Regions from separate parts of the Shewanella donghaensis genome, predicted to be linked through region 1. Evidence: predicted binding sites of a transcription regulator. Region 1 holds the regulator's gene; the other holds the start of a gene.

Region 1 (15,367 bases):
TCAGCTACAAGGTCATTTTGTCTATTTGGGGTTATGTTTCCCGTATCTCTAGATTCTTTTGCCCGCAACTTTTTAGCATCATTATCAATTTTCTTTATCGCTTGCTGGATTTTCTTTTCTGGCAGATCCTTATTGAGTTTATTTTTTTCATTTGGCTTATTTTTATTATCTTTGCTGTCCGTCGTCATGGGAGACTCCTACCATTTATCTTTCGCCAAATGCTTCGTTAATGTTGGTGAACACAGGTTTCCATAGGTATTGGAACACGCTTTTTTCACCTGTAACAATATCTGCTTCGCCAGTCATTCCTGGAATTAATGCAAAACTATCGGGATTATCCAAAAAGTAGGGCTTATCAATGGCAAGCTGCACTTTATAAAATACGCCGCCTTTTTCATCTTTATCTGTACTCGGTGAAATACGTTTTACGATTCCATCTAACGCGCCATAACGACTGTAATCAAACGCATCAATTTTAATACGTGCTGATTGACCAACATGCACAAAGCCGATATCTCTTGGTGACAATTTAATTTCCATCAAACCTGTTTTGGTCATTGGAACAATTACAGCCACAGTGCCGCCGGGTTGAATGACGCTGCCAGTTGAAGATGTTGGGATTGATTGAATGATGCCGTCAACAGGTGCGGTTACGGTGTTTTGAGATACCAGTGAGTTGGATGATTTTAGCCTTGCTGTGACACCTAACAATTCAGCTTGTGTGTCAGTACGTTTTTCACCCACTTCTTTTAATAATGAAGCTTGTCTTTGTTTGAGTTGTTGCTGAAGGTTTAGCAGGTTCTTGGTGAGAACTTGTTGTTTGCTTTCCATCGCCTTTAGCTCTCGCATGTAAGAATCAAGCTTTTGCTGTGATTCTAAAATGCGTAACTTTGATACTGCTTGTTCTTCGGTGACAGACAACATCATTTTTAACGTTTGTTCAGCGGTTTGAATTTGATCGCTAAGGGGAGGGATTTCTGTTTTTAGTCCATCGATTTCAGCTTGCGATTTGGCTATTTCAGATTCTGAAAGCTGCTCAATTGCCACTCGTTCATCGATCATGCGATTTAGCGAAGACTTATGCAGTTTAACCAGTTGCGGGTACTCATAGGCGAACTCATCAAAATTGGCATCACGTGCATCAATGAAGGCTTCATAACGTTCAATTCGCATCATTAAATTAGCGCGTTTACTGTAAAGCTCTTCCTCGGCTGATAAGCTATCAATAGAGACAAAACTTGCCAAAATATCACCTTGCTTAACAACGTCACCTTCTTCGACTACGACTGAAGCAATAGTGCCACCAGCACGGCTTTGTATGACCTGCCTATGGCCTAACGGCACCACTTGTCCTTTGGATTTTGAAATTTCTTCTACGCTGGTAAAAACAGACCAAACCAACATGATTAATATTGAACCCGTGATCAATAAGATGATATTTCGAATGAACTTCCGCTCAGCAGGTGCTTCAATTGCTTCTGCAAATTCATGTTCTGGCCAGACTCTATTAGCTAGTTGACGATTATCCATTGGTTGGAGACTCCTGCATGACGGTGTTATTGGCATCTGGCGTTTGAGGTGCTTGATCGGGGATTGGACCCGCATAAACCACGGCGCCTTTATCAAGAATAATGACTTTGTCAGCGTGTTGAATTAAATCTTGATCGTGGCTAGTAAATATTACGGTTGATTTTCCTTTTAAGTTTAATAAGGTTTTTATCAACTGCTGTTTCGATTCTGGATTGCGATGGGGTAATGGTTCATCAAGCAATAACAATGGAGATTGTTTTATCAGTGCGCGGGCAAGGTTTATGTAGCTGCCTTCAATAGCCGAAAGCATGGCGTTATTCTCACCGAGTAAATCAACCGATAAGTCATTATTGATGCTATTAAAAAAGCTGGCCCCACCGGCAGTCAAAATAGCGGTTTTAATTTCATCATCGGTTGCACCTGGTTTAGCTATACGGATGTTTTCAGCTAAAGTCCCAGGGAAAATATCAGGTTGTGATGGGCTATAAGCGACCCAATGCCTGAAGATTTCAGTGTCATATTGTTTTAAATTTTTCCCATTCACGGTAACAAATCCGGCTTGTGCTTCTAAGACGCCTAAAGCGCTCAGTAGCAAGGTTGATTTACCACAGGCATTGGGCCCTATAACGGCAACTAATTCACCGGGTTCTATGTCTACATTCACACCTGATAGTGCAGGTTCTCCTTCAGCTTTGTATCTCAGGGTTAAATGCTGAAATGAAATTGCAGGAGCTTGAGTGTTATCAGGGGTGTCGAGGCGCAATTCAGATTGCTCTGTTGTGGCCTGCATGAACCGATCAAACTGCTTAACTGCTACATCCATCATGGTGAATTTTTGTTGAGATGAAAATGCCAGTTGTGCAGGGCCAGTTATACGCCAAATCATCATCACACAGGCAATTAATGCACCAGGGGAAATAGTTTGGTTTAGCACTAAAAATATTCCGGTAAATACTGTGATAAGCGCGGTGAATAAACTCAATGAATGAGCAATGGCTGCATTTAGGCCATTTCGTTTAGCGTAAAGAAAATTCTGGCGACTGTTTTCACGGCATTGACGAAGAAATTTTGTTTGCCAGCCTTCAGTATCGCCAGCCGCTTTGAGTTGCAGTAGATTTTTCGCTAGTTCGCTTAGGGCATTTTGATACTCGCCACTAATGGTGGGTGAAGCAGCTTGAACATAGCGGCTGACGACTTTCATCACCAAGTAATAGAGCATCAACATGCCAATAGGCACTAATACTAGCCAGCCACTTAAAAACATAATCGCCAGCAGTGCAATAATAGTGAAGGGCAGGTCGACTAAGCCGCCACCTCCAGGGCCAGATAATAGCATTCTGACTTTTTCCGCATTACGCATTCTAGCGATATGATTTGAAATACCGACACGCGAAAGGACCATTAACGGCATGTGTAATAATCGATAAAAGGTTATCTGGGAAAGATCTCTAGCAAACCGATTACTGGTGGTGGCAAGAATTTGCGCCCGCGCTAAGCGGGTTGATACTAATACGCCAATCGCTAGCGCCCCACCTAAGGCAATGCTGGGTAATATGGAGGGTGTTTGACCACCAATTACTCGGTCATATACAGCCATAGTAAATAGAGGTACTGCTAACCCTGTAATACTGGACAGTAAGCTAAGCCAGAACACAGGGCGGTACCATTTGGTTCTTTTACTCATGTGAGCAGCAAAAGCTTGAACACTCTTTTTGCTGCGGGGTAATGCATCGATAACAAATAGGTAGGCATCATCAGTTAGCTGAGTTATATCGACCGCTTGCCAATGATTGTTTTCTAATTTTTCGAACTGATGTCCCTGTCTTCTTGCTATAAAGGCATTGTCTTTGGCTGGGACAACCAAGAAAGGGTGGATGGTTAAATGCAGCGTATTATCTGACGGTTTAATAACAGAGAAACCAATTTGATGCTTTTTTAATATCCGAGACACCGCTAGGGTATTGAGGTCGTTTTCAGTGTCACTGGCAACGTTACTGGCTTGAGTGTAAAGACCTAATTGTTGGAACAGCTCCACCAGTAATGGCTTTAGTTCTAAAGTCTTCATAGGATCACCTCCTGTGAATCACTATTATCCATGTGCGGTGATTTATTAGTTTCTTTAGGCTGAGCATGCCCCTCAATTGTGACAACTTCATCACTAATTTTACCGAGTTCAGAGTAATGAGATGCTGCCACAATGGTCATTTGTTGTTTCAGTTGGGCTAATAAGGTGAGTAATTTATTTTGGGCATCCGCATCAAGTGAAATCATCGGCTCATCCAGCAGCAATATTGACGGTTTTTGAACTATCGCTCTGACTATTGAAATGAGTTTAATCGCCCCTTTATTTAGCATTTGATTATCGTTTTCCCCCACTGAAGTTTGATAACCATTGGGCAGTTCGGCAATTTTAGCCGTTAAGCCTAAACTGTCAGCAATTGCCATTGCTTGTGGTTCATACTCTGCTCGGAACATGGTCATATTCTCAAGTAAACTACCTGCAAATAAGGTTGGCCAAGGGGCAACATAATTAACTGATTGTCGAAACTCTTTACTATCGTGTGCATGAAGTAAAACCCCATCAATGGCGACTTCACCTGTATTTATCTTTTGAAATCCAGCAATGATACTGAGTAAGTGGCTAGCATGACTCAGGGGATTTGATTGCAGGGTAACTAAGGTTTTAGGGAGGATCTCTAAATTCAACTGTTGAATGACAGTGCCTAAATTACTGCTATCGACTTTTTGAAATGTAATGGGGCCGTTAGGAATTTTTTGTTGATAGATTTTTTTAGCACTAAACGCTTCAGCTGGAATGGCGGTTAAATCATCTACGTGTGACATCGCCGTTTTGGCACTAACAAGTCGAGAGCGAAGACTAATAATCGCGCTTAATGGTGCGATGGCGCGACCTGCTAATATTGAACATGCCGCCAGTCCACCTGTTGTAAGCGAACCGTTAAGGACTTCTAAACAACCTAGCATCACTAATATTAATGTTGTTCCTTGCGATGCTGCTTGGATGACTTCTTGTAACTTAGCCGATAACCAATCGACTTGTTGCTGTTGTGCCAGTCGCTGATGGTTTATTTTATTATAAATACTGGCTAATCGATCTTCTAAAGATAGGGCCTTGGCTGTGGTTAGCCCTGATAACACCAGTATCAACATTCGGGTTCGTTCAGCATCTGAAAGAGCGAGGTTTTCAGTAGCGATAGCGAGTTTCTTGCCAATGGCATAAACCAGAGCGCCAACAACTAGCCAGACAACTATCGGAATGAATACCAGCGGGCCACCAATGTAAGCGACTAAAGCTAAGAAAATTAATACAAATGGAAAATCCATTAGTGCCACAATTGCTTGCCCTGAATAGAGTTCTCGCATACTCGCAATACTGGCTAAACCATTAGTGACTTTACCTGTTCCCATGGCTTCAACATGGTGATAGTCCGCTTGCATAAGCTTGTTAACCACCTTGGTCGTGGTTTCTAATTCAAAATTGGCTGCAGATGCCGCAAGTAACCAACTGCGGCCATATCTGAGTAATAATTCCAGCAATATGGCAATCGCCACACCGGAAACAAGAATAGTGGCAGTACCATAACCTTGATTTGGCAGAATACGATCGTAGATTTGTAGCATGGTGAAGGGCAGCGCAAGCGACAATAAATTGATAAATGTCGATGACAATAATAGTTCGGGAAATGCTTTATTTCTGGAAAATAAACGGAAGTTTTCCTGCATACAAAAAGTGTCCTTTTTATTGCCAATATGTAATTGATAAACAATCAATATATTTCTGCTTTAAGCGTAGCTTGTTTTAGTTAAGTTTCATTACATATGTATAACTTAATTGAAACTTTAAGCAATTAATATAACACCTTGGGATTAATCTAATTTTTTTCAAATATAGCTAGTTTGCTAGTAATGGAGGAATTATTGCGAAACATAAGAGAATGCGTTTATATGAGGTACGCATGAAGTATGCTGAGGGAGGCAGTTTATTAAAATTAATGCGAAGATAATAAAAAACCATGAGTCATCACTCATGGTTTTTGAAATGGGTACTTATCGAGACTCGATGTACTTTTAAGGTTGTTGGCGTGTTGGTGCTAATACAATTTCTCTTACACAAACATTTTGCGGCATTTCAAAGGCAAATACTGCCGCATCAGCAACCGCAGTTGGCTCGATAACGCCGCCCATGAATTCTTTCCAATCTTGATAGCCTGCTTTAATTTCTTCATTAGTTGTGTGGCTAAGCAGTGCTGTTTCAACGGCGCCGGGTGCGATAGTGACCATACGTACATCATCCATAGCGACTTCTTCGCGGATATTTTCAGTTAGCGCATGAACAGCAAACTTACTGGCACAATAAGCTGCGTGGTTAGGGAATGTTTTACGCCCTGCAATAGAGCTTACATTGATGATAGTGCCTGTTTTACGGGCCTTCATATCAGCAAGAACAGCATGAATGCCATTAAGCACGCCCATAACATTGATGTTGAGCATTTGGCTCCATTCTGCAGGATCTTGCACATCAGCTTGTCCAAGTAACATAACACCAGCGTTATTAATCAGGCAGCCAACAGTACCAAACTTTGCTTCAGCAGTCGCAATCGCAGCTTTCATTGCTGCAGCATCAGTAACATCTACACTGATAGATAAACTGTTTGGTAAGTTAAGTGCTTGCATTGGCTCAACGCGACGAGCAAGTAAAAGTAGTGGGTGACCTTTAGCGCTAAATGCGTTCGCCATAGCGGCACCGATACCTGATGATGCGCCAGTAATGACAACAAGTGATTTCATGATTTTTACCTCGTTCGTTAAGTTGTGCCCATTATAGGTATTACTTTATTGTTGATATATAATCCACAAAGAACATCATTGTTTACCTGTGACTCCTAATATCTTTTGATGAAGACACACAAAAATAGAAATTATTATGAACTTAGATATAAATTTGATTGATATCAGAGCCTTTGTGGTGATTGCCGAGCAGGGCAACTTTACCCAAGCGGCGCAAGTATTAGGCTGTTCAAGGTCGCATTTATCAAAGCAGTTACTGAGTTTAGAAAAGTTTCTTGGAGTTAGCCTTATCATTAGGACAACCAGAACTCAGCGTTTAACAGAACAAGGCGAACAGTTACTGACTCAATGTCAGCAAGCGTTGGAACAGATCGATCAAGTGGTCGCAATGGCATTGGATAGCGCCGAAAAACTACAAGGTAATATTCACATTAACTGTGTAGGTGGAGTCATTGGTGAAGATATCCTTGTTCAGTTAGTTAATGACTTTATTAAGCAATATCCAGACATCACCATCGATCTTGATTTTAGTAGCCAACGAGTAGATTTAATTGAAGGGCATTTCGATATTGTATTCAGAATGGGGCAACTCGCTGATTCTAGCTTAGTAGGGCGAAAGCTCATGGATATTGAAAATAGAACTCTAGTATCGCCACACTATTTAGCTAAGCATGGTCAGCCAATACATCCTAGCGAACTAAATCAGCATTCGTGTATCACTGGTTCAATTAACCATTGGCGCTTTAACCATAAGCATGACGATCTGAATGTAGAGGTTGCGATCAAAGGCGGTTTTAAGTGTAAAAATGGCCGAGCAATGAAAGCCAGTGCGTTGGCCGGAAATGGCATAGTACGTTTGCCATATTTATACTGTCCAGATGAAATTAATACCGGTGAACTCGTTGATGTTTTTAGTGATTGGCATATTCCCGATACGCCATTTTATATGCTTTATCACAAAGATAAATTTCAACCGGAAAGACTGAAAAAATTTATCCAATTTACCATGGACAATTTTAAACGCTATCTACCTGATTCATAGCTTATTCACTGAATAAACCACTTGAAATTCAGATTTGTTAGCACTTAGGAAACGCTAAATACTGATGCTATCAAGTCACGTTTTTATTTTTATCGACTATCTTTAATTAGATAACAAAAATGAAAATGGTGAATAATGAGATCAATAGCGCTACTGGTGTTTTCACTGCTGTTTGCGATAAGTTCGCAAGCTAGCCAGCTTTATTTTGAAGCTCGCAGTAATAGCATGGGCGGCACTGGTGTGGCATCTTCAAATCGTGAAGGTGCAAGTTTTATTAATCCTGCTTTACTTGCCATATATGCCCCCAAGACTAATAAATTCTCCCTGCTTTTACCCGTTGTTGGCGTTGAACTTGATGATAGTGATGAGATGGTCGATAAATTTGATTCACTGCAAGACTCATATGATGGATTAGAAAGTGCGATTAACGGCAGCGATACTGATAATATCGAGCGTTATAGAGACGACTTAGTTACTGACTTAACCTCACTCAAAGGCAGTACCGCAAGTTTTTCTGCTGGTGTTGGTGCAGCATTAGTTATTCCCACTCAAACAGTACCAATGGCGATATTTTATAAGAGCTATATCGATGGCGTTGGTGTAGCTGATATTGCTCAGTCAGATATTGATATACTCAGTAGTTTAGACCCTAGTAACCCTCCTACCGATATTGCCGATTTAGATTCTCAAGGTATTGTCTTAGCTGGCGCAGTTACTGATTTTGGTGTCGCATTAAGTTTCCCTCTTTCAATCGTCAACTTGCCAGTAACAATCGGTGTGTCGCCAAAACTTCAGCGTATTGATACCTATCATTATACGGCTAATGCCAATAACTTTGATGCCGATGACTTTGATGATGATCGATATCGAAATGATGAGAGTATGTTTAATCTAGATTTAGGTGTCGCCTGGCAACCCACGGATAGTTTAACGGTCGGTTTATCAGCAAGAAATCTCATCAGTAATACGGTCACCACAGAGGAAGCACAAGGGCGTAAATTTGAATACCGCATAGAACCTCTTGTGACAGCAGGGGTGGCATATGATTGGTCTAGAGCTACTCTTACGGCAGATATTGATCTTGTGGATCAAACTCGCTTCACTGATTTTGATTCCGTTCAATTTTTACGGGTGGGTGGTGAGGTTAAGGCAACCAGCTGGCTATCATTAAGGATGGGCTATCGTCATGACTTAAAAGATAACAGCGTCGATGTATATTCATTCGGTACTGGATTTGCTATTGGGCAAGCGTTTAAGCTCGATATGACTGGTAGTTATGGCGAAGATGCTATAGGGGCTGTGTTACAAACCTCTTATCATTTTTAATGCGTAATGCTAACTTTCTATCTCGTTCTCCCTTTCCCATTCCAAAGATTGCTCATAGCTAATGTTAACCCACAGATAATTCCACTAACGACTTCACTGTAAGAATTAAAGCGCTAAAGCTACAAAGTACCAGTGTGGCGGTACGTGTCTTATTCTTGTCAACTCTATTGGTTAACTTACCAGCGACGATATTACCTAAAATCACAGAAGGTAAAAGCATTAGGGATAACCAGATATGCTTTTGTTCAACTAATCCTGCAATTACCAAGATCACCATCGCAATCATTGAACTAAATACAAAAAATATCGAAAGTGCCGCTCTAAATTGTGGCGCATCTTTGCCAGCTAATAGAATGGCTAATGGTGGTCCACCAATGGCGGCAATATTGCCAAAAATTCCTGACAATACCCCTGCAATAAATAACGTTATGCGGTTAACTGGTGCGGTTATTTTATAAAGGCTGAGAATAACGGCAGTAGCAACAATAAAGGCAATCGCTAAGCCTAGGATGGCTTGCGGAGCAAACAGTAATAATCCAGCACCGAGAAAACCACCGGGTACTCGACCCAGTAACGCATATTGCAGTCCATTGAACTGTAATGCAGTTCGTTCTCTGAGTAAGGTCATTAAGGCTATTGAAAAGCCCATCGCAATAACAGGGACTGGCACTAACTGGGGGTCGATAATATATAAGATTGGGCTGGCAACAACCGCTAACCCAAAACCGATTAAGCCTTGGGTTAATGCGCCTATAAAAATGATAACCGATGCAAGCATCAAGGTTTGCGGATCGATAAATTCCATTGTCGACTCTTTAGGCGCAATACTGCTAACTTTTTATGTTAGCAGTATCAGATTGGCTGTATGAGATTAATCATGGTGCTTGATTAAGTACGCAGACTGATTGGAAGAGTGAACTACCAGACTATGGCTTAATCTAAATCTTCCCACTCAATACCCATGCTATCCATTATGGCTTTTGCTTCTGATGGAATGCTATCAGGGCCTTCTTTAGATAAGTCATCATCATTAGGCAATGGTTGACCTGTGTATGCATGTAGAAATGCTTCACATAAAAGTTCACTATTAGTTGCATGACGCAAGTTATTTACCTGGCGGCGGGTACGTTCATCAGTAAGCACTTTTAATACTTTTAAAGGAATGGATACCGTGATTTTTTTTACTTGTTCATTTTTTTTGCCATGCTCGGCATATGGGCTGATATAGTCGCCATTCCATTCAGTCATTAACTCACCTTTATACGATAGATTCGTGGCAGATTTTAACTGCTAATTAATTACAGTCAAATTATTGCTGCTATTCTATAACGAATACAAATAGATTTCTTTATGTTTAGACGTCTAAACGGCTGATTTGTGTTGACGATGTGACTCAGCTTAGGTACATTTAGCCATCTAGACATCTCTTTGGTGCTATTTTTCAGGAGTTTACAATGAGCAAACATCGCGCAGCGACGCTAGCAGTTCGTCAAGGTATCGAAACTGATACGCAATATGGCGCAGTAGTCCCGCCGATTTACCTATCAACAAATTACTCTTTTGATGGGCATAAGAATCCTAGAGAGTTTGACTATAGTCGCTCAGGAAACCCGACACGATGCGTGTTAGGCGAAGCTATTGCCAAACTTGAAAATGGTGCAACTGGTGTTGTGACATGTACAGGTATGGCTGCTATTACTCTGGTCACTAGTTTGTTAGGTCCTAATGACTTATTGGTTGTACCCCATGATTGTTATGGTGGTAGTTACCGTTTGTTCACAAATCTTGCCAACAAAGGTCAGTTTAAATTATTGGTAGTTGATCAAACTGATGAGCAAGCATTAAGTGAAGCCATCGCACAAAAACCTAAAATGGTGTGGCTAGAAACACCCTCTAATCCATTACTTCGTGTTGTGGATATCAAATCCATCGTTGAACAAAGCCATAACGTCGATGCGTTAGTGGTAGTCGATAACACCTTTTTATCGCCAATTTTACAGCAGCCATTAGAACTTGGCGCTGATATCGTAATGCATTCAACTACCAAATATATTAATGGTCATAGTGATGTTGTTGGCGGCGCTGTGGTAGCAAAAGATCCTGAGTTAGGTGAGTTACTGCATTGGTGGTCAAACACACTTGGGCTAACGGGTTCGGCATTCGACAGTTACCTGACTTTGCGCGGTATTCGTACTTTGGCTGTACGTATTCGAGAGCACCAAATAAATGCACAACGTGTCATTGAAGTGCTTCAGGCCAGTGATGTTGTCGAAAAAGTGTATTATCCGGGATTAAAAGACCACCCAGGTCACGATATTGCCGCTAAGCAACAAAAAGGCTTCGGCGCTATGTTAAGTTTCGAGCTTAAAGGCGGCGAAGACGAAGTGGTAGCATTTTTAAGTGCACTGTCTATTTTCAGTGTGGCTGAAAGCTTGGGCGGAGTGGAAAGCTTAGTTGCCGTACCAGCGACTATGACCCATAGAGCAATGGCGCCTGAAGCGCGTTATGAAGCTGGTATTAAAGATACTTTATTGCGATTATCTGTCGGCATTGAAGATGCTGAAGACTTGGTTGCAGATATTCAAGTTGGTTTAGCTGCAGTCGCTGCACTTTAAGTTAATCTTGCCTGATTGTTTAATCATCAGGCTGGTATAAGTTGTTTAAGGAGTTAGAAATGACCCGCAGTCATTTACATAAATTTGGTGGTTCAAGTCTTGCTGATGCAGATTGCTATCGCCGCGTTGCCCATATTTTACTGACCCATGGCAACAGTGATGATTTAGTCGTGGTGTCAGCTGCGGGAAAAAGCACTAACTTTTTATATAAATTACTCTCATTAAAAGAAAATGGCGACCTGTGGCAAGAAGAGCTACAAGTTCTAGTTAGTTATCAGCAAAACCTCATTGAACAATTGTTATCTAATGAGCAAGCACGTGACTTACGTGAACGCTTATCGACAGATAAGTCACAGCTGATTAGTTTATTGTCGCTAGAGCAAAGAAACAAATTTCAATTAAACCATGTGCTCAGTTTTGGTGAGCGTTGGTCAGCAAGATTAATGGCAGCCTTGTTAAGAGAATCTGGCGTTGCAGCTGCTAACATTGATGCTTGCTCTATTCTCGTTGCAGATGAAGGCCTTGTGCCCAATATTTGCATTGAAGAGTCTCGTCAAAAAGTTCAAAAGCTGCTAGCTGCACATCCTAATGAACGCTTAGTGATTACTGGGTTTATTTGTGCCAATAACGAAGGTGATACCTTGCTACTAGGACGTAATGGTTCTGATTACAGTGCTACGATAATTGCCAGCTTAGCCGATATTGAACGAGTCACTATTTGGACTGATGTTGAAGGTGTGTTTAACGCTGATCCTAATAAAATTAATGATGCAAAATTACTTGAAAGCATGTCATTGGCTGAAGCGGATCGATTAGCAAAACTAGGATCGCCAGTATTGCATAGCCGCACCTTACAGCCGTTATTTGATACCAATGTCAGTCTCGCTGTTCGTTCTAGTTACGCATCTCATACTGATTTTACCCTTATTGCGCCGCAAAGCTCATCGGCAAGTGCTCCAGTGGTCACAAGCTTAAACGAAGTGGCGTTATTTCGCTTAAAGCAACAAGCACCAATTCAAAAAACACTAGAGTTACTAGAACAAGCGGGTATTGCCCCATTAGCTTATTGGACTTCAGCGCATCACAAAGTTGAGCTGGCGTTCACTGCTGAAAACCAACAGCAAGTTGAAGTATTACTTGAACTGCATGCAGAAGCGTTATCCATTAGCGATATACGCTCTAATACCGAATTAGGACTAGTGGCACTCGTGAGTGCTGATGCTGAACATTATCGCCGTAGTTTTGCCCGATTATTAAGTCGTGATGCTAAACCCCTGTATCAAGATGGTTTGAGTTTAGTGACCTTAGTACCTAAATCTCAGGTTAGTTTACTGACCCAAAAAGTACACCGCCGCTGCGCAGGCCCGCGCTTACGTATTGGTGTATTGCTGCTTGGTGTGGGAAATATTGGTGAAGCGTGGATAGATTTGTTCCAGCGTTCATCAGCAACACTTAATCGAGAATTAGAAGCCAATGTCCAGTTAGTTGGTTTAGTCAGCTCAAAAGAAGCGCTGATTTGTCAGCAAGGCATTGATATCAATAACTGGCAACATGATTTTGATACCACAGCTAAATCTTGGGATTACCCCAATTTATTTGAGCAACTTGAGCAACTTGATTGTGATGAGCTTGTCGCACTGGATATCAGCGCGAGTGCCAGCTTAACCTTGCAATACCCAGAGCTATTTGCACGAGGTATTCATGTTGTTAGTGCTAATAAACTAGCGGGTTCTGGTCCATTACCTTTTTATCGAGAGCTTAAGCTTCAGCTGAGTAACCGCCGTTTATTCTGGCGATATAACGCAAGTTGTGGTGCAGGTTTACCAATTCAACATGCGCTAAATGATTTACGTAATAGCGGCGATAGCATCGAAGCCGTTGGGGGTATTTTTTCAGGAACTTTATGTTGGTTGTTTGAACATTACGATGGTCAAAAGCCATTTTCGGAGTTAGTCATTGAAGCTCGCGGTCTAGGGATTACAGAGCCTGATCCTCGAGATGACTTATCTGGTCGAGATATGCAACGTAAGTTACTTATTTTAGCCCGTGAAATTGGTTTTGAAATTGAACTTGATGATATTGAGCTAAATTCATTGGTACCTACTCATTTAGCTGATTTGTCACTGGATGATTTTTTAGTGCGTATCGGCGAGTTAGATGAATTTATGCTGCAACAATTCAATGCGGCCTTAGAGCAAAATAAAGTTTTAAGGTATGTAGCATCGTTAGATAAAGTTGACGGGAAAATGCATGCTGAAGTCGGCATTCAATGGGTCGACTCAAATCACCCCTATGCCAACTTAACCCCAGGGGATAATGTGTTTGTGATTCGCAGCGCTTTCTATCAAGGGAATCCGTTGATTATTCGCGGTCCAGGTGCTGGCCGAGAGGTTACTGCTGCTGCAGTGCAGTCAGATTTAGTGCAAATATGTAAAGATTTACTCCAAGAGTAGCGTTATTTCACTATATTAACTCAAATCTATAAAGGCCTATTCCTAAAGGGAATAGGCCTTTTTTATCTACCGAAAATACCTCATTCTTGATAAGTTCCACCAAGGAATATTGTTGATTATCAAAAGCTATTAGTATTTAACCATTGAATCAATTCAGCTTTAAAATTTAATTTGTAAAGAAAATCCCGTCTTTATAGGTTACATTTAATTCCATAGTTGTTTGAAAATCACCCAAGGAGAGGGCGCTATATGAAATTTCTTGTAAAAGTCGTGACGACAATGACTGTTGTGGTGACAAGTAGTACTGCTTTGGCCAGTATTCCAGCGCAATCCCCTAAAGAGTTATTACAAAGCATACCTGCACAGGCACAAGTATGCGTCAGTTGTCATGGTGTTAATGGAGAAGGTTTAGGTGTTGCGGGGCCTAAATTAGCTGGTTTATCCAGTGAATATATTGCTAACCAGCTAACTCTTTTTCAAATCGGTTCTCGGCAGAACCCGACTATGATGGCGATGGCTGCGACTGTGCAAGGTGATGCAATTAAATTAGTCTCTGATTATTTTGCGGCTAAACCCGTCAAGGAGATAACATTACAATATCGCGGCGATAAAGTTGTGATTACTGATGTGGCTGAAAAGCTCGCTTACCAAGGTGATTGGAGCCGCGATATTCCCGCTTGTACTAGTTGTCATGGACCTTCAGGTATTGGCGCTGAAAATTTCCCTCGACTTGCAGGACAAGAACCCACTTACTTAAAGAATCAATTATTAGCTTGGCAAAATGGCACCCGTAAAGGTGATGTTGATAACATGATGGGAAATATTGCTAATAAACTAACTGCGGAAGAAATAAACGCATTATCTCAATACTTTTCAGCACAAATACCTGTGGTTAAAAAATAAGGACATACTATGAAACTATTTTATTATTTAGCTGCGGGTATGTTCATTAACTCAGTTACCGCTGCCGAACTACCTGATCGACAAGCACAAATTCCTGCAATAGCAAAAGATCCTACCGCTTTATATCTTCAACCTAGCGCTTTATCTACCATTCCAGGTGGCGAGTTTGGTGATAAAGTAAGATTAGGCTATCAGTTATTCGTCAACAGCCAGCAAATGCGTGATCAACAAGTGGGCAATGAGCTCAATTGTGTCAATTGCCATATGAATGCCGGTAATAAAGCCAATGCTTCGCCATTATGGGCGGCCTATATGGCTTACCCAGCCTATAGAAAGAAAAACGATAAAGTGAATAGCTATGAAGAACGTATTCAGGGCTGTTTTACTTATTCAATGAATGGCACCGCCCCTGCATCTGGCAGTAAAGAACTTGTGGCTATCTCAGCTTATTCATATTGGCTAGCCATGAGTGGCTTAATGAATCAATTTGATCTTGATAACAAAGTTCCTGAACTGAGTGATACAGAGCTGGTAAAGGGTGGCAATAGAGAAGACTTTCCACTCCCTGTGGAAGTTAAATCTAAATTAGATCAAAAAGCATTAGCGTCATTAGCGGGTAGAGGCTTCCCTAAACTGGCTAAACCTGAACAGGCATACTCGCTTGAGCGAGGTGAGGTTGTTTACCTGGC
Region 2 (15,367 bases), 240 kb from region 1:
ACGTCTACTATTTCAATCTTGCTGTCATCAAGTTCTTCAACGGGTCCATAATAATCTTCTGGACGCATCAAAAAGGTACGCATCCAGCTAGCGACCAATACCAAGATTACGCAGCCGACAAAGCCATAGAGTGGATAAAAAATAGGTAAGTTTTCCCAGCTATGAGAAACATGACGATGGATAACAAAATCCAGTACCACAAGTAATGTGCAGCAGGCGTATAACAGGTATAACACTCGCTGGATATTTTTGGGGTTATCAAAAATGTACTGCTTTTTATTGTCCATGTTATTGTCGATGTTATTGTCCATGGCTAACTCCAGATACAGTCAAGATAGCTTTCGCCAATTCATAAACGGGCTGTGGGTGGATGAACATAATCAAGCAGCCTAATGATGTGATCGTTAATGCAATCAAAGAGGGCAATGGCGCTTCTTTGATCGCGCTATTTTCTGGCTTCTCGCCCTTACCAGGGAAAAATGCATGATAAGGGATAGGCAGTAGGTAGGCGATATTGAGTAAAGAGCTGAGCATCAAGGTGACCATGACGACCCAATAGCCTGTTTCTACGGTAGCCATCAATAGGAACCATTTACTCCATGTTCCGCCTGCTGGTGGCACGCCGATAATACTAAGGCTGCCAATGAAAAAAGCGGCCATGGTGATTGGCATCGTATAACCTATGCCGCGCATCTCGCTGACCTTAGATTTATGACAAGCCACCAAAATAGCACCAGCACAAAAGAACAAGGTGATTTTGCCAAAGGCGTGGGAGGCAATATGCATAGCGCTCCCGATAACACCTGATGAGGTCGCCAGCAGTGCTCCGATAGTGATATAGCCCAATTGACTCACAGTAGAGTAGGCCAATCTGGCTTTTAAGTTGTCTTGTCGCATCGCTATTATTGAGGCGACTAATACTGAGAACGTCGCTAAGTACAGCAAAAACTCTGTGGTGGGCAGAGTGGGTAATAAGTCGAGTCCAAAAATAAAAATACAGACTTTGAGTACCGTAAATACTCCCGCTTTTACCACCGCCACAGCATGCAACAGGGCGCTTACGGGTGTGGGTGCAACCATGGCTGCAGGTAGCCAGCGATGAAAGGGCATAATGGCTGCTTTACCAATACCAAATATAAATAGCACTAAGATAGCGCCTGCGAGAGTGGTATCAACATTGTCGTCAAACACTCCGCCTGCGGTAAATTCAAGAGTGCCGCTGGTCAACCAAGTTAATACAATGGCTAACAGGAAGAAGGCGATTGAGGTGCTAAGTAAAATACCAAGGTAGACACGACCACCTTGTTTCGCTTTGTCTGTACCCGCATGTGTGACCAGCGGATAGGTTGATAGCGTTATTACTTCATAAAAGATAAATAGGGTAAATAGGTTGGCTGAAAAGGCCAGCCCCATAACCGCACTAATGGCTAAAGCGAAGCAAATGTAGAAGCGGGTTTGGTTATCTTCTCCATGACCACGCATATAGCCAATGGCATAAATGGTGGTAATTAGCCAAAGAAAACTGGCCACTAGCGCGAACAACATCCCTAATGGTTCAACAACAAAGCTTATCTCTAAGCCTGGCATAAGCTCCCACCAAGAGACCTCAATGCTCTCTCCGGCCTTAAGCGCTTGGTAGAGGTTTATCACGCAATAAAGTACCGCAAGACTGATACTGATGGTGACAGCCTCACGAAGATTAGGTTTCTTTCCTGTCACTGCTATTGCAAAGGTTGCCAGCAGAGGCAATAGGATAGTTAGCTGTAACATCAGCGCTAAAGATGGATTCATGGGGTTATTCCAAACAAGCTTTGAGAAGCCGCCTGTGCCACTTGCACACTCAGGCGAGTATCGATACCGAAATAGATATTAGCGATGACGAGAACCCAAATAGGACCGAGGAATGTCCAAGGTGCCTCTTCGACCGTATCGCGCCCGGGCAGTGGTGGCCTAAAGTAAGCCATTTCCACAATTCGCCAGATATAGACAATTGCCAGTAACGAGCCCAATAGGATAAGTACGGCAACTGGCCACATACCGGCTTCCACACTGGCGATAAGCAGATACCATTTGCTGATAAAGCCGACGGTTAATGGCACGCCAATAAGACTTAACCCGCCGATGACAATGGCTGCCATAGTTAATGGCATTTGTCGCCCTAAGCCTTGGAATTGACTCAATTGAACGCTGCCGATGCGGTACATTACGGCGCCTAATGCTAAAAATAGGGCGCTTTTCATTAAGGCATGGTTAAACAGATGCAGTAATGTTGCCATCACGCCTGTGCTGGTATTAATGGAGTAACCGATGATCATATAGCCGACTTGCGCGATACTTGAGTAGGCCAAGATATGTTTAACATTTTGCTGATATATCGCGGTGATAGAAGCAACAAAAACGCCCACCAATCCGAGCACCATTAAAATGCTTTGTAAGGGGAGGGTGGTAAACGAGAAACTGATGCCAAATACGGTAAAAGTAAATCGGATCAGTAAGTAGACTGCAACCTTTGTCGAGGTAGCCGCTAAAAACGCCGTTACTATTGAAGGTGCGTAGGCATAAGCATTAGGCAACCACAGGTGGAGTGGGAATAGAGCCAGCTTCAAGCAGATGCCGACAATTAAGAAGGCGAATGCGGCAAACACTGTGCGGGTATGGCCAACATCAACTAATCTGATGGCGAGATCGCTCATGTTTAGCGTGCCCGTCATTTGATAGAGCATGCCGATACCAATCAAAATAAAGGTGGCACCAATGGTTCCCATAATCAGGTATTGGAAAGCGGCCCAAAGTGCACGTCTGTCATTACCTAAGGCGATTAAGGCATAGGCAGACAAGGATGAAATCTCTAAAAATACAAACACATTAAATGCATCGCCAGTCGCCACGATGCCGTACATGCCTGTTAAAGATAGCAGGTAGAGGCTATAAAATAGGGTGTGGCGGTCTTCACTCAATTCTTTTTGAATGCTGGTGTTTGCGGCAAACATCACCACTGTAGCAATGCTCGAGATAATCAGCAGTAAAAAGGCATTGAGTTTATCTATGCGGAATTCAATCCCCCAAGGTGCTTCCCAGCCCCCAAGTTCGTAGATAATGGTCCCAGATTTCATGACTTCTATCAGCAATAGTATGCTGTTGACACAAGTCGCAGCACAGACCAATAGGGAAAATATCCACACCAGTTTTGAACGGTTTAAGAACCAGCATAATGGTGCAGCCATTAGCGGCACCACGACTTGTAAAATAGGCAGGTGAGCTAACACTATGATTCTTCCTCGTTTAGCTGATCTAGTTTTTGTATTTCATCTTCTTCGACACAGCCATATGATTCTTTGATTCTGATGACCAGTGCCAGACCCAGCGCGGTAGTAGCAATACCTACCACAATGGCGGTAAGGATTAACACATGGGGCAGAGGATTAGAGTAGTCGCTGATCCCTTCAGCTAAGATGGGGGCGCTGCCACGTTCAACTACGCCTACGCTGATATAAAAGATAAATACCGAGGTTTGAAAAATAGTGAGTCCAACCAGCTTCTTAACCAAGTTGCCATGGGCGATAACGATATAAAAACCAATCATCATCAGCAAAATTGCGATCCAATAGTTATAGAGTCCGAGAAACATCCTGCTCCCCTTTTTGTTTGTTATTGTTTTGAATGGCTTGTCTGCGGGCGTCAAAGTTAAAAAAGATGCTCAGCATGACCGATGCGACCGTGATACCTACCCCTAATTCAATCACCAGTATCCCAATATGTTGACCCGCAATAGGATCATCAGCTAACACATTATAATCTAAGAAGTTTGCTCCATTTATCATAGAAACAACCCCTACAGAGGCGTAGAGCAAAAGTCCCACCGCAGCGAGCAGTTGAATTAGCGATGGATTAAATACCTTTTGTGCAGTATCTAAACCAAATAGCATGGTGTAGAGAATAATTGCAGCTGCGAAGATCACGCCTGCTTGGAAGCCCCCGCCAGGACCAAAGTCACCATGAAATTGAACATATAAAGCAAACAACAAGATGAAAGGGATAAGGGCTTTACTGACGACACGCACAACCATATGGCGCTCATGCATCTGCTCTTCGGTGGCTTCATCTGATGGGCTCTTTTTACGGCGCCTTGGCAGTGATAACAATGAAAGCACACCAATGCCTGCGGTAAAAATAACGGCGACTTCACCTAAGGTATCAAATGCACGGTAGCTGCCTAAAACAGAAGTCACAATATTAGGGACGCCGACTTCCTGCATTGAGTCATTAATATAACGAGGAGCAACATGTTGATGCACAGGGGCATCAGGATCGCCAAAATAAGGCATATCCATGGTGCCGTAAATCAGCATGCTACCAGTGACTAGTACCACAAATAGTGCCAGAAAGGGTTTATGGCGTTTTGGCGCTTCTGTTCGACCTGTGATGGTAATGGCCGCCAACATGAGTAAGCCAGATATTCCCGCGCCCACTGAAGCTTCGGTAAAAGCCACGTCCACAGCGTCAAGTACCACGAAAAAACAGGCTGATAATAAGCCATAAATGCCGCTTAACATGACAACCGCTAATAGATCTCTGGTGCGAACGATTGCGATGGCGATGACCACTAAAAATATTAACAGTATTATATCAACTAAGGCTTCGATGGCGTGTTCCCTCCCTCATCATCAGGCTTAGCCTGAAGCGGTAACAGGCCATTATGCAGTGCTGCTTTTGCTAATGCATGACTGGCAGATGGGTTGATAAATAGCGTACACAGTAAGATCAAAATCAGCTTCATGAGCACTAAGCCATTGGGGCTTTGTAGCATTAAGCCAATCAGCACTAAACTTACACCTAAGGTATCGGTAACGCTTGCAGCATGCATACGGGTGTAAAAGTCAGGAAAACGTATAATCCCTATTCCACCAGAAAAGCACAGGAAGCAGCCAATTAGCAGGCATAAACCACTGCTTATTTCGAGTAATAAGTTCATTTGTTACTCTCCTTGTTTGAATGGGTTTCATAAGGAGTGATTTTGAACTCGGCTGAATCTGAATAACGTAACACACCGATAACACTGATAAAGTTAATTAGGGCATAGACGAGGGCAATGTCGAGAAACTCTGGGCGTCCCATTAAAAAGCCCAAAACTGAAATCAGCAGAATGGCTTTAGTGCCAAAAAAATTGAAGGCTAAAATGCGATCGTACAGGGTAGGGCCGACGATACAGCGAATTATCGCAAGCAACATAACAACAAGAATGGCGATTGTGGCAGCAGCTAACATTAGTCTTCAAGCTCCCTTACCCGGCGATCCATCTCTCCGGTTTTTAGTGTGTCGATATCATCCTTATGTAAAGCATGAACAGTGAGTTGATCCTCAATCAAGTCAATTGCTACGGTTCCTGGGGTGAGGGTTATAGAGTTGGCGTAGATGACTTTATTTATATCTGAACACTGACGAGTGTCTATCGTGGTGAGTGTTGGCTTGATGCTCTTATTACCCATCCAAATATGTTTAACCACACTGATGTTGGATAGAATCACCTGTTTGACTAACCACAGGGTGTACTTTGCCATATTGACGTTGAGACGAATTGGGTGAGTTTCCTGGTCGATAACATCCATTTTTTGGGCGATATAAAGAACCAGCATGATTGAACCCGCACCCAGTGATAATAAAAGGGGGTTACTGTAATTTGAATTAATCCACCAAAAAAGAGCAAGTGTTAATATCAGGCTAAGCCTATGGCTTGGAACAAAACTGCTTTTATTTTTTTTATTCATATTGATTAATACTTTGTGTTAGTTAATTGCTGTTTAAAACATAGCGTGTCTTAAAATTATTACTTTTGGCTGTATTAACCCGTTAGTCATCTTGTTCGCATGACGACTCTTTGACTAATGCTTGATAAATTTGGCTTTGCAACCCTTGCAAAGAGTTAGTCGATGACGACAGTTCGTTAATCGTTCTATCGACTATTCGTTCAAGTAGCTGATCACGAGTTACATTAGCTGGTATGCATAGTTCTGTTGGGGCTTTTTTTGATGTCAGGTTACCGACTCGAGTGCGGTAAGCTCTGTCTGCAAATCCTTCTGAACCTTTTCTAAGCTCAAACTGTTGAGTGTTGTTGAATGAGCCAGCAAGAAATCCCTGAATATAGTAGGCGCAGGGCTTAGTTGAAATGGCTGTAGATTCTTTGTTTAGCGACATGCAGGACGATAGAACTGATTGTTCTTCGTTATTAGCGTTATTTGAGGCGGCAGATTGCGAAAAAGTGAGAGTAAATGTTAATAGCGCTAAGAGTTGGATGATTCGCATATAAACCCCTTTATTTTATAATTCTATTCATTGCAAATTCACCTATTGAACGTATCGGTGCAGTATTCATTAGGTACTTTTTAAGCTTCGTATAGTTAATATAAGTTTGCTGTGAGGTCCCAAAATGCTTGCAGCGTTCAAACTAATAATGCAATCGTCTTGATTAACATAGGCTGCACGACAAGCGGGTTTTCACTTAACATTTTATTAATTTTTATTTAACCTTTATCGTTCTTTTATAACATAAATCGTTTGGATTTAAACACTAAGTAGGTGTAAACAGCGTTTTTTTTTGTTATTTCGAAAATATTCCAAGTTATGTACCCACCTACTAACTGGGTTTATTAACTTGGTTTTTTACATTTTTTTTGGATAGAAAAGAGGTGTTAATGAGCTATGAATTAGGCTCCTGAGCTCGATAACTTGTGAATTCGGTTACTATGACTGCTGAAGTTTTGCTATATGACCTTGTATTAATAAGTACGCCCGCCAATAATTAAACACCCCGCCTAATAAGAATAAAAGGCTGCCAATCATATATTGCCAAGCAAGGAAATTAAGAATTAGTAAATGATCGTTTGGCGATTCAAATGCCCATAAATAAGGTATAGAGGCCATGCCGTAAAGTACTGAACCGACAATAAAACAAATTGAAGTGAGATTCATCAACTGCAGTAATTTTACCGTATCGGCTTTAATAATCAGAAAGACATTAGCCGCTGCCCCAACAACAAATAGCATACTGCCAATGATAAACAGCCAGGTACTTATTAACGGCCAACCGACTTGAGGGAAGCTGGTGAGACGGCCAAACACAAAACATAGGGTACCTAAAAGATAAGATGCCCCTGCAAAATACTCTAATATTTCATCGGGGTTATGTGTGGTATGACTTTTCCAATAACGCCTTATTTCGGCCATATCATGAAGATTCACCACTAAGTAAGTTAGCGATGCAGCTAGAAAAATATAACCACCGATATTTGCATATTCTGCTCGACTTGGAAAAAAGAAGAAACTGCCAATAACAAAAAGGATACCACCGAGTTTATAAGCAATAGCATTGATTGTTTCCCAGCGAAATTGCGCTCTAAGGGCTTTTTTATCGGCGGTGAGATTTAAAATACGTCGTCTATTTGAAAAAACATGTGGCATAAATTGATTGTCTCAGTTGGTTGTTATCGTTTTAATGAACTGCATGCCATATCGGTTGAGTTAGTTCTCGCTATTAACGCTATTTTTACCCATTAACAACCCTTTATACGAATCCCACATGAAGGAGCCCACCCTTCAAAAAATTCAAAATATTTCGGATTAATTAATAGTGTAGCAACAGATCTAGAACTTACTAACGGGATAAATCCCCCAACCAAATTGGAACATGGCATCTATGGCTAACATCAAAAATAACCCTGTTTGATCGTTTTCTAACCTAGTTTGTTTAAGCATTACAAAAAATCATCTTATTCAGCCTTAACAACGGCCACTTTTTAAGACACAATGGATATAACATCCATCTAGACGGCTAAACATGAAGAAGTCATTGAAACAGCGTTCATCCGATCATCACCGTGGGATTTACTTTATTGGTACAACCCCACCAAAAATCGATACAGATTTCGAATCGGTCAGTACTATCGCTGATAAGTTGTTAGCCCGCCTTGATGAGATTAGTTTTGATGGTTTGATCATTTACGATATTCAAGATGAAACCAGCCGCATTGATACCCCAAGGCCTTTTCCGTTTAAAGCTACCCATGATTCTGGCACTTATGCCCAACTGATTAATCAAAAGTCAGGTAAGCCTGTTATTGCCTATAAGAGTGTTGCTGGCCTTGATGAAAAAGGGTTTAGTGAATGGTTATCCCGCGCTTGGTATCAAAATAATGTCAGAGATATAGTGCTGGTGGGCTCGCCATCGACTCAGGTTGCAAGCTCATTACCGTTAAATGACGCTTACCAAGTGTTATCCGAACATTCAAAAGAGTTTTACCTCGGTGGGGTGGCCATTGCTGAGCGCCATTTAAGTAAAAAGAATGAACACATCCGTCTATTAGGTAAGGCGACTAAAGGCTGTGAGTATTATATTACTCAGGCGGTGTATAACGCCGAAGCCACTATTGATATGTTAACGAGCTACGCAGAAGAGTGTGAGCTCAATAATATTAAGCCGAATAGGATAATTCTAACATTCTCACCTTGCGGCAGTGCTAAAACCTTAGAGTTTATTAACTGGTTAGGCGTCTCTGTTCCCGAAGCTACCAGTGAGCGTATTTTGTCGGCAGCGGATCCTCTGTATGAGTCAATTAAGGTTAATCACAGTAATTTGCTGAAAATTTTAGACGCCGTTATTTCTCTTAATATTCCATTAGGATTGAATATTGAAAGCTTAACCAACCGTAAAACTGAAATTGATGCGTCTATTTTGATGTACAAACTACTCAAGGGCACAATGGATCAAGCCTTAGCCCAACATCAAATAGATCAATTTGTGTTAAACAAATAATCTCTCAGCAGTTCAAACTATCCTTATGAGTGTTAACTCATCATAGGGCTAGGTTGGCAAATAGTTATCTTCAAACTCCTGTAAAAATTGTTAATCATCCATTTAAATCAGTGATAGATATTAGCTATTAAAATGGGATCAGCTTCTGACCCCTGATATTTTTTAATGATAATAAATTCGCATCATTTCAAATCTGGAATGATGGCTGGGATCCCCGGTAACAAGCCAACTAATGCCATCACGCCAGTTAATACCACAAACATAATGCTCGGTAGGATCCAGCGATTCATCTTAGTCAATTTTGCGCTACGGTCTTTACAACCAACCAATCCCAGATTATCGAGTAACATGGTCAGAGCCCAGCCAAAAGCGGGGTTTACCAGCACAGATGAGAACACCACTATCGCCGCTGATTGGGTTGTTTTACCTTCTCGGGTCATTTCCATGCCCGCTTCAAGTAACGGTATAAACACCCCCACAACTAATGCCACACACATTACAGGTTCCCATATGGCTAAATCCATTGGGTAACCCCATAACGCGGCGATAATACAAAACAGTGCCGTGACTAACGCGCCTGCAGGAATAGGGCGTTTAGCGATAGCAGCAGGGACGATATAAGTTCCCCAAGATGAGGTGAAGTTAGCGCCCCCAAGCAATGATCCAAAGGTTTGGCGGATTGAAGCACTGGTCATTGTGTCATCAATGTTCATTTGTACTTTTTCAGTGCGCTCAGGATAATTTATTTTTTGAAATACTTGGTGCCCTAAAAAGTCTGGTGACCACATAGCAACGGCTAACACTGCGAAAGGTAACACCACCACAAAGCTTTCTAATGTCGGTAAACCTAACATCCAACCAGTATTGTCACCCCACCAATACATTGGGTTCATGTTCGGTAAACCTGGTGCTGTATGAAACTCAAAAGGTGCGCCCATGGCAAAAGCTATCGTGCCGCCGAGTAAGCAACTTAAGGGTATTGCTAACCAACGTTTACGCCAATGTTCAAGCAATGCATATAAAATGATCGTACAAAAAATGACGACAAAGGCAATGTGCGCCATGCCGATATCGTTGGCCCATTTGAACAACTTATCAACCTGTGACGCGGTGCCGACAAAACCAAGGTACAGCAGTAGTCCGCCGCAAACACCTTTGCTGGTTAGGTTTGCCAGCATGCTACCGCCTTTGCTTATCGCTAAGATAAGCCCTAGCGCACCGATGAGTAGCCCAAAAGCCATTGGGTGACCACCTGCAGCAACCACAATAGGAATAATTGGAATGAGTGGGCCATGGGTGCCCGCTAAGTTCGCTGTAGGTAATAAAAAACCAGAAAAAATAATAATGAAGAATGAAGCAATGATTAATTCATATCTGACATTTTCTAATATAAAGCTCTCATCAAGTCCTAGGGATGTGGCAAAGGTGGTGGCAATTGCGCCGACCATCACCACTTTACCGATTGTGGCAGCCATGGCTGGAATCGAGTCTTCTAGTTCAAAGCGATAATCTTTAAAAGGAAGATTAGGACGCCAGCGTTTGGGGTCCATTATTTGTAATTCGTGTTCTAAATATTCATCGCGGCTATTAAACGCTGAACGGGGTTTATGTTGTTGCTGGTAGTTCAGTGCGTCTTCGTTTGTTTGGGTTTTATTATTTTGAGGTTCACTTTTTTGATCAAGTAAGGATTCAGAATTACTGCTCATATTATTCCTATTACACACTCACTAAAAAGTGCTACTTCGTATAAATTAGAAATACCTTATCTGAACGCGGTAGGCATAGCGATCAATAAACCGCGTTTAAGTCTCAGACATTAGTCGTAGGTAAATAAAAATTTACAGGCATAAAATCAATGATTTGCACATGAGGATTGAATTGTAGTAAATCAATTTTAAGCATTTCAGGGCAGAGCAATTGTTATTCTGACTTTTAAAATAAGAGTTAAAATAAGCGGAGCTGAATAAAGCATATTCGGTAGCTTTGAATGGTGGTTATTTATTCTTGTCCTCGTACAATGTGTTGCCTGTTCTACTCTATTTTATGACGTTTATTATGCTAGGTGGCGTTTTCTAGGTTAGGCCACCCTCTGTATTTATCTTCAAAAGCATGAGTACACATCGCTAGCTATTTAATGAGGTTTTGATTAGTATTTCAGCATTAATCGATAATGGGATAAGCCAATGAAAGTATGCGATATCATGACTCACAAACCTGTTTGCATTAGTGATGAAGCAAGTCTTAAAGATGCTCATCAACTGATGCAAAGTCGTAATGTTCGTCATCTGCCAGTGATTTCAGAAACGAATGGGCAGTTCATTGGAATGTTGACCCACAAAAAGATGATTGCCAGCGTATTAAGTATGCTCAATAAATATGGCAAAGGCGCATTAGATAGAAAAGAGCGTTATACCCCGATTGCTGAAGTTATGGAAACTCAGGAGCAAAAGTTAGGTTTAGATGAGCCGTTAACGATTGTGGTGCAATATTTTATCGATAACAAACTTGGCTGTCTGCCTGTGGTTGATGATCAAAACAAAGTGATTGGTATTGTGACATCATCAGATTTTGTCAAACTGTGTCAACGATTATTACTGACACAAAAATCGCTTTAAACGTTATTTGCCTGACTTTACAGTTTTTACCTCGTTATTAGCATATGAATAAATTATTCTAGCGGCCTCGATATGGGCTTAAAGTTGACAGTTTGATGATTTATATCATCTCCATATAGTTGTCTATTTTTTACTGATAACGGCATGCACAGACTTTATTTTTACCTGTTCTCTTGGCTGTATATAATGCCTCATCGGCCATTTCTAACAGTTTTCTTGGGGCTTCTTTAACTTCAGTCAATGCCGCAGCACCAAGGCTAATAGTGACAAAAAATGAAAATTGATTGGTGTTAAAAGGGGTTGCTGAAATTTCATTGCGAAGGCGCTCCCCAACAATAAGTGCGGTATTGATGTTGGTCTGAGGTAAAAAAACGACAAACTCCTCACCACCAAATCTGCCGAAAATATCAAATTCCCGCAGGACATTTCGGCATCGGCTGGCGATTTCTGATAATACTTGGTCGCCAATAGCATGGCCGTAAGTATCATTAATGCTTTTGAAGTTATCCACATCAACCATAATGACCGAGTATTCATGACCATGATTAATCGCATTGTCGACATCATTATCGCCCAGTTCTAACACCTTTCGACGATTATAGACTTGGGTTAATCCATCAATCTCTGCATTTATTTTAAGCTCTTCAAGTGCGCTGAATTCACGACGGCGAATGGTTGAAAATTGCAAATAAACATAAGCGCCGAAACAATTTACCACCATTAGAAATAATACCGAGGTGTAGATATATTCAACGGATGCATAGCCTAATAAAGCCGTGGTGATGACAAATGCACCAGAACCCGTCAAACATACCGCTAAAATGCTGATAAAGCGTGGTGGAAAACTGAGGTAAAAGAGCAGCACAAGGAGGGAGACACCTGGAATACCGCCATACTCAATTAAATCACCTTTAATTACCAACTCTGCTGATTCACCCAGTAATAATAGCAACAACAAGTTGCATAGAACGAGGTTCAGAATTGGTGTGTATTGCTTTAGTTTTATGCCACAAATACACACGACAAAACTCATTAACAATACTGACAATCTCATCAGCACTATGAGGTGAAACATGGGCGGTGAGGTGATAATCATGTAATCGCCAACGACAGCTAAAAAGTAGATTAAACCGCCTACAAAACTGGTAAATACCATTCTGTTACGGAGCTTATCCCACTCATCTTTTCGAAAAGCAGTTTCTATCACTGGATTGATAAACTCACCAGTTAGGCCAATCTTATTCATTTAACAACACCTATAATAACGGTTCTAACATAAAAGAAGATAAGCAAGACTCTCAAGGCATTGGAATGACGAGATAAAAACAAAGCAAGCAGCAGTCTAAAATAAATAGATTAACGCGATATTTACTTTAGTTGTTATGAACAACTCCAACAATTTCTTAATTTGTGATCTAATCTTAAATTTTATATATATTATTGATTTTTAATGAGTAATATTATTTTGTTTAGATTTGTTTTGTGAAAAATGAAATATAATTATCTTAAGAAAATTATGATAAGACGCTATCATCATGGCTTTTAGACATGCCTTATTTTTAAATTAAACTCTGTCTCGTTTTCCATTTAGTCCTCGATTCTTCTCTCCATTTAGATCTTAATTTAGTTCTCAATTTTTGTTTGACTGGAATATGAATATTCCGTCCTTATGCCTGGTTATAGGGATCAGGTTTTTACATTAGTGAGACGAGGAAGTGGTTATTAATAAATCAAATTAGTTGACATTATCAATTAATTTGGTTTATAGTTGATTTTATCAACTAAATTAATGCATTTAATGTATGGATAATCACTATGAATATACAGGCTGGCATGCCCACTTCTAGCGCTATAAATACAGGCCTAGCCAATGCAAACTCCCAAAAAACACCATCTTCAACTGCCATTTCTGATATTGAACTCACTACAGATTCACTGGTAAAGAAAACACCTGTAATTTACAAAGTTTTGCTAGTGCTGGCGATGATGACATTAATGGGAGGCTCTTTAACGGGGGTAATGACATTCGCTAATGTCGGTTATAGCGACACTTTTTTCTCTGATTGGTTAAGTTCATTTTTAATCGCTGCTGTGACCGTTATGCCTGCTGGTGTCATCGTCATGACATTACTCACTAAGTTGATACAAACACTGTTCCCTAACGTGAGTGACAAAATTGGCAATCTTGTGGTTGGGCTTTCTATGGCTGTGGTGATGGAGTCTGCTATGGCGCTCACAACCACATTGAATAATGTTGGTTTTGATAATGTTTTGATGTTCTTAACCGTATGGTTGGAGAGCTTTTTAACTGCATTGCCGATGGCATTAATCCTGATTGTTATTATTTCTATGACAATAAAACCTAGAATTGAACGCTTCTTAAAAAGTTAATTGAGCGACTTAATTATTCCACTCTAAACATAAATATATACATACAAGGTACTTCCTATGATCCCTAAAATCAGAAAAGACAAAAGCTATCGCATCACGATTGAAGAAGTGAATGTCGATCAAGAAACGGCTAGGACGCTAGAGTTTGATTATCAAGACAGGGAAGATCTATTTGATGTTGTAGAAAAGCTTAAACAAGGTAGTGGTTTGGAAGAATCGATTGCAACCAAAGTCGGGGTAGCACTGCGCTTGTTAGGTCCGGTGATGATGCAAAATCGCAAACATTCTTTATTTGCTGACTTTATGCCACACTTTAAACACTTCATGCAGCATCTTAAAGGTACTGTAAAAAGTACAGTAAAAGTGCAATAACAGTATTGCGATAAGCTTATTCAATTAGCTCAGCCAATTGTCTTAGCAAATTCTATTAGGAAGTAACTTCAAAAGATTTGGACAGGCACGTTTTGAGCCTTCTAATAAACATCGACTGATTAACTCACTCCTTTTAGTTTACTCTTTAACTTAGATCGTCATCTATGTGTCAGGTAATAAAAAGCCAAACTATGGCAGTTTGGCTTATGGCTTTATTGCGATGGATATTGTTAACGCTTATAGCGCTGAAATTATTTAAGCTTAAAACGTCCCACTAAACCATCTAAGTCGTTTGCCATCGATTTGAGCGAATCACTTGAGCTTTCGATACTGGCAGAGGCTTGTGCACTGCTTTCACTGCTGTCTCCAATACTCACCACGTGTTGGTTGATCTCGTTGATCACCGCTGACTGCTCTTCAGTTGCAGTCGCAATCTGGATATTGAGTTCAGAAATATGGTGAACATTTTCAACGATTTCTTCAAGGGCTTGATGAGTTCGTTCAGATGCTACAACGCCTAATTCAGCATGTTCGCGACCTTCTTTAACAGAAGATACCGCATCTTTAGCCCCGTTTTGAAGCTCTGATATCATCGTATGGATGACATCAGTGGATTCATTGGTACGTTGGGCTAGATTACGAACCTCGTCAGCTACTACAGCAAAGCCACGGCCTTGCTCACCCGCTCGCGCGGCTTCAATTGCTGCGTTTAATGCCAATAAGTTGGTTTGCTCTGAGATACCACGGATCACATCTAACACGCTGGATATAGAGTCACTCTTTTCAGCCAATATAACGATGTTAGCTGATACACCTTCCATATTAGAGGCCATTTCTTTAATGGTGGTGTTTGATTCTGCGACCACAATTTGTGCTCGCTGCGCCTTTTGTGTTGCTTCGGTGGTCGCATTCGCAGCAACCGATGCGCTGTTAGCTATCTCTGCAATGGTGCTGCCCATTTCATTGATGGCAACTGACACTTGGTGTGCACCATCACGCTGGGTATCCGCTGAATCTTTAGAATGTTGTGCATCGGTGTAAACTTGCTTTGATGCCGCATTGACATCATTTGAGGTCAATGCGAGCTGCTGCACAACAGAATGTAATTTTCCGATAAAGGCATTAAAACCTTGGGCTAATCGGCGCATTTCTTCGTTGCCATTCTCGCTGATGCGTTGGGTTA

Evidence for each region. The regulator MetJ, encoded in region 1, represses methionine synthesis genes. The targets are predictions, from matches to a motif close to TAGACGTCTAGACGTCTA.
Region 2: FPK91_RS17780 (methylenetetrahydrofolate reductase) is a predicted target of MetJ. The motif match lies at 7,811-7,828, and genes of this name have one in related genera.

Annotation. Positions count from the first base shown of each region.
Region 1 covers NZ_CP041783.1:3,926,822-3,942,188, forward strand. The annotation lists gene FPK91_RS21145 (hypothetical protein) at 1-188, opposite strand, end outside; gene FPK91_RS16800 (HlyD family type I secretion periplasmic adaptor subunit) at 205-1,530, opposite strand; gene FPK91_RS16805 (peptidase domain-containing ABC transporter) at 1,523-3,595, opposite strand; gene FPK91_RS16810 (ABC transporter transmembrane domain-containing protein) at 3,592-5,274, opposite strand; gene FPK91_RS16815 (SDR family oxidoreductase) at 5,620-6,339, opposite strand; gene FPK91_RS16820 (LysR substrate-binding domain-containing protein) at 6,476-7,381, shown strand; gene traF (conjugal transfer protein TraF) at 7,517-8,707, shown strand; gene FPK91_RS16830 (sulfite exporter TauE/SafE family protein) at 8,772-9,512, opposite strand; gene metJ (met regulon transcriptional regulator MetJ) at 9,641-9,955, opposite strand; gene metB (cystathionine gamma-synthase) at 10,162-11,322, shown strand; gene FPK91_RS16845 (bifunctional aspartate kinase/homoserine dehydrogenase II) at 11,382-13,775, shown strand; gene FPK91_RS16850 (c-type cytochrome) at 14,025-14,678, shown strand; gene FPK91_RS16855 (c-type cytochrome) at 14,688-15,367, shown strand, end outside.
Region 2 covers NZ_CP041783.1:4,162,990-4,178,356, forward strand. The annotation lists gene FPK91_RS17730 (hypothetical protein) at 1-311, opposite strand, end outside; gene FPK91_RS17735 (monovalent cation/H+ antiporter subunit D family protein) at 301-1,791, opposite strand; gene FPK91_RS17740 (monovalent cation/H+ antiporter subunit D family protein) at 1,788-3,266, opposite strand; gene FPK91_RS17745 (cation:proton antiporter subunit C) at 3,266-3,628, opposite strand; gene FPK91_RS17750 (Na(+)/H(+) antiporter subunit B) at 3,609-4,604, opposite strand; gene mnhG (monovalent cation/H(+) antiporter subunit G) at 4,631-4,972, opposite strand; gene FPK91_RS17760 (monovalent cation/H+ antiporter complex subunit F) at 4,969-5,265, opposite strand; gene FPK91_RS17765 (Na+/H+ antiporter subunit E) at 5,265-5,765, opposite strand; gene FPK91_RS17770 (hypothetical protein) at 5,848-6,300, opposite strand; gene FPK91_RS17775 (YrhK family protein) at 6,739-7,455, opposite strand; gene FPK91_RS17780 (methylenetetrahydrofolate reductase) at 7,832-8,806, shown strand; gene FPK91_RS17785 (DUF3360 family protein) at 8,989-10,512, opposite strand; gene FPK91_RS17790 (CBS domain-containing protein) at 10,990-11,421, shown strand; gene FPK91_RS17795 (GGDEF domain-containing protein) at 11,552-12,667, opposite strand; gene FPK91_RS17800 (DUF2798 domain-containing protein) at 13,237-13,812, shown strand; gene FPK91_RS17805 (DUF3861 domain-containing protein) at 13,870-14,184, shown strand; gene FPK91_RS17810 (methyl-accepting chemotaxis protein) at 14,436-15,367, opposite strand, start outside.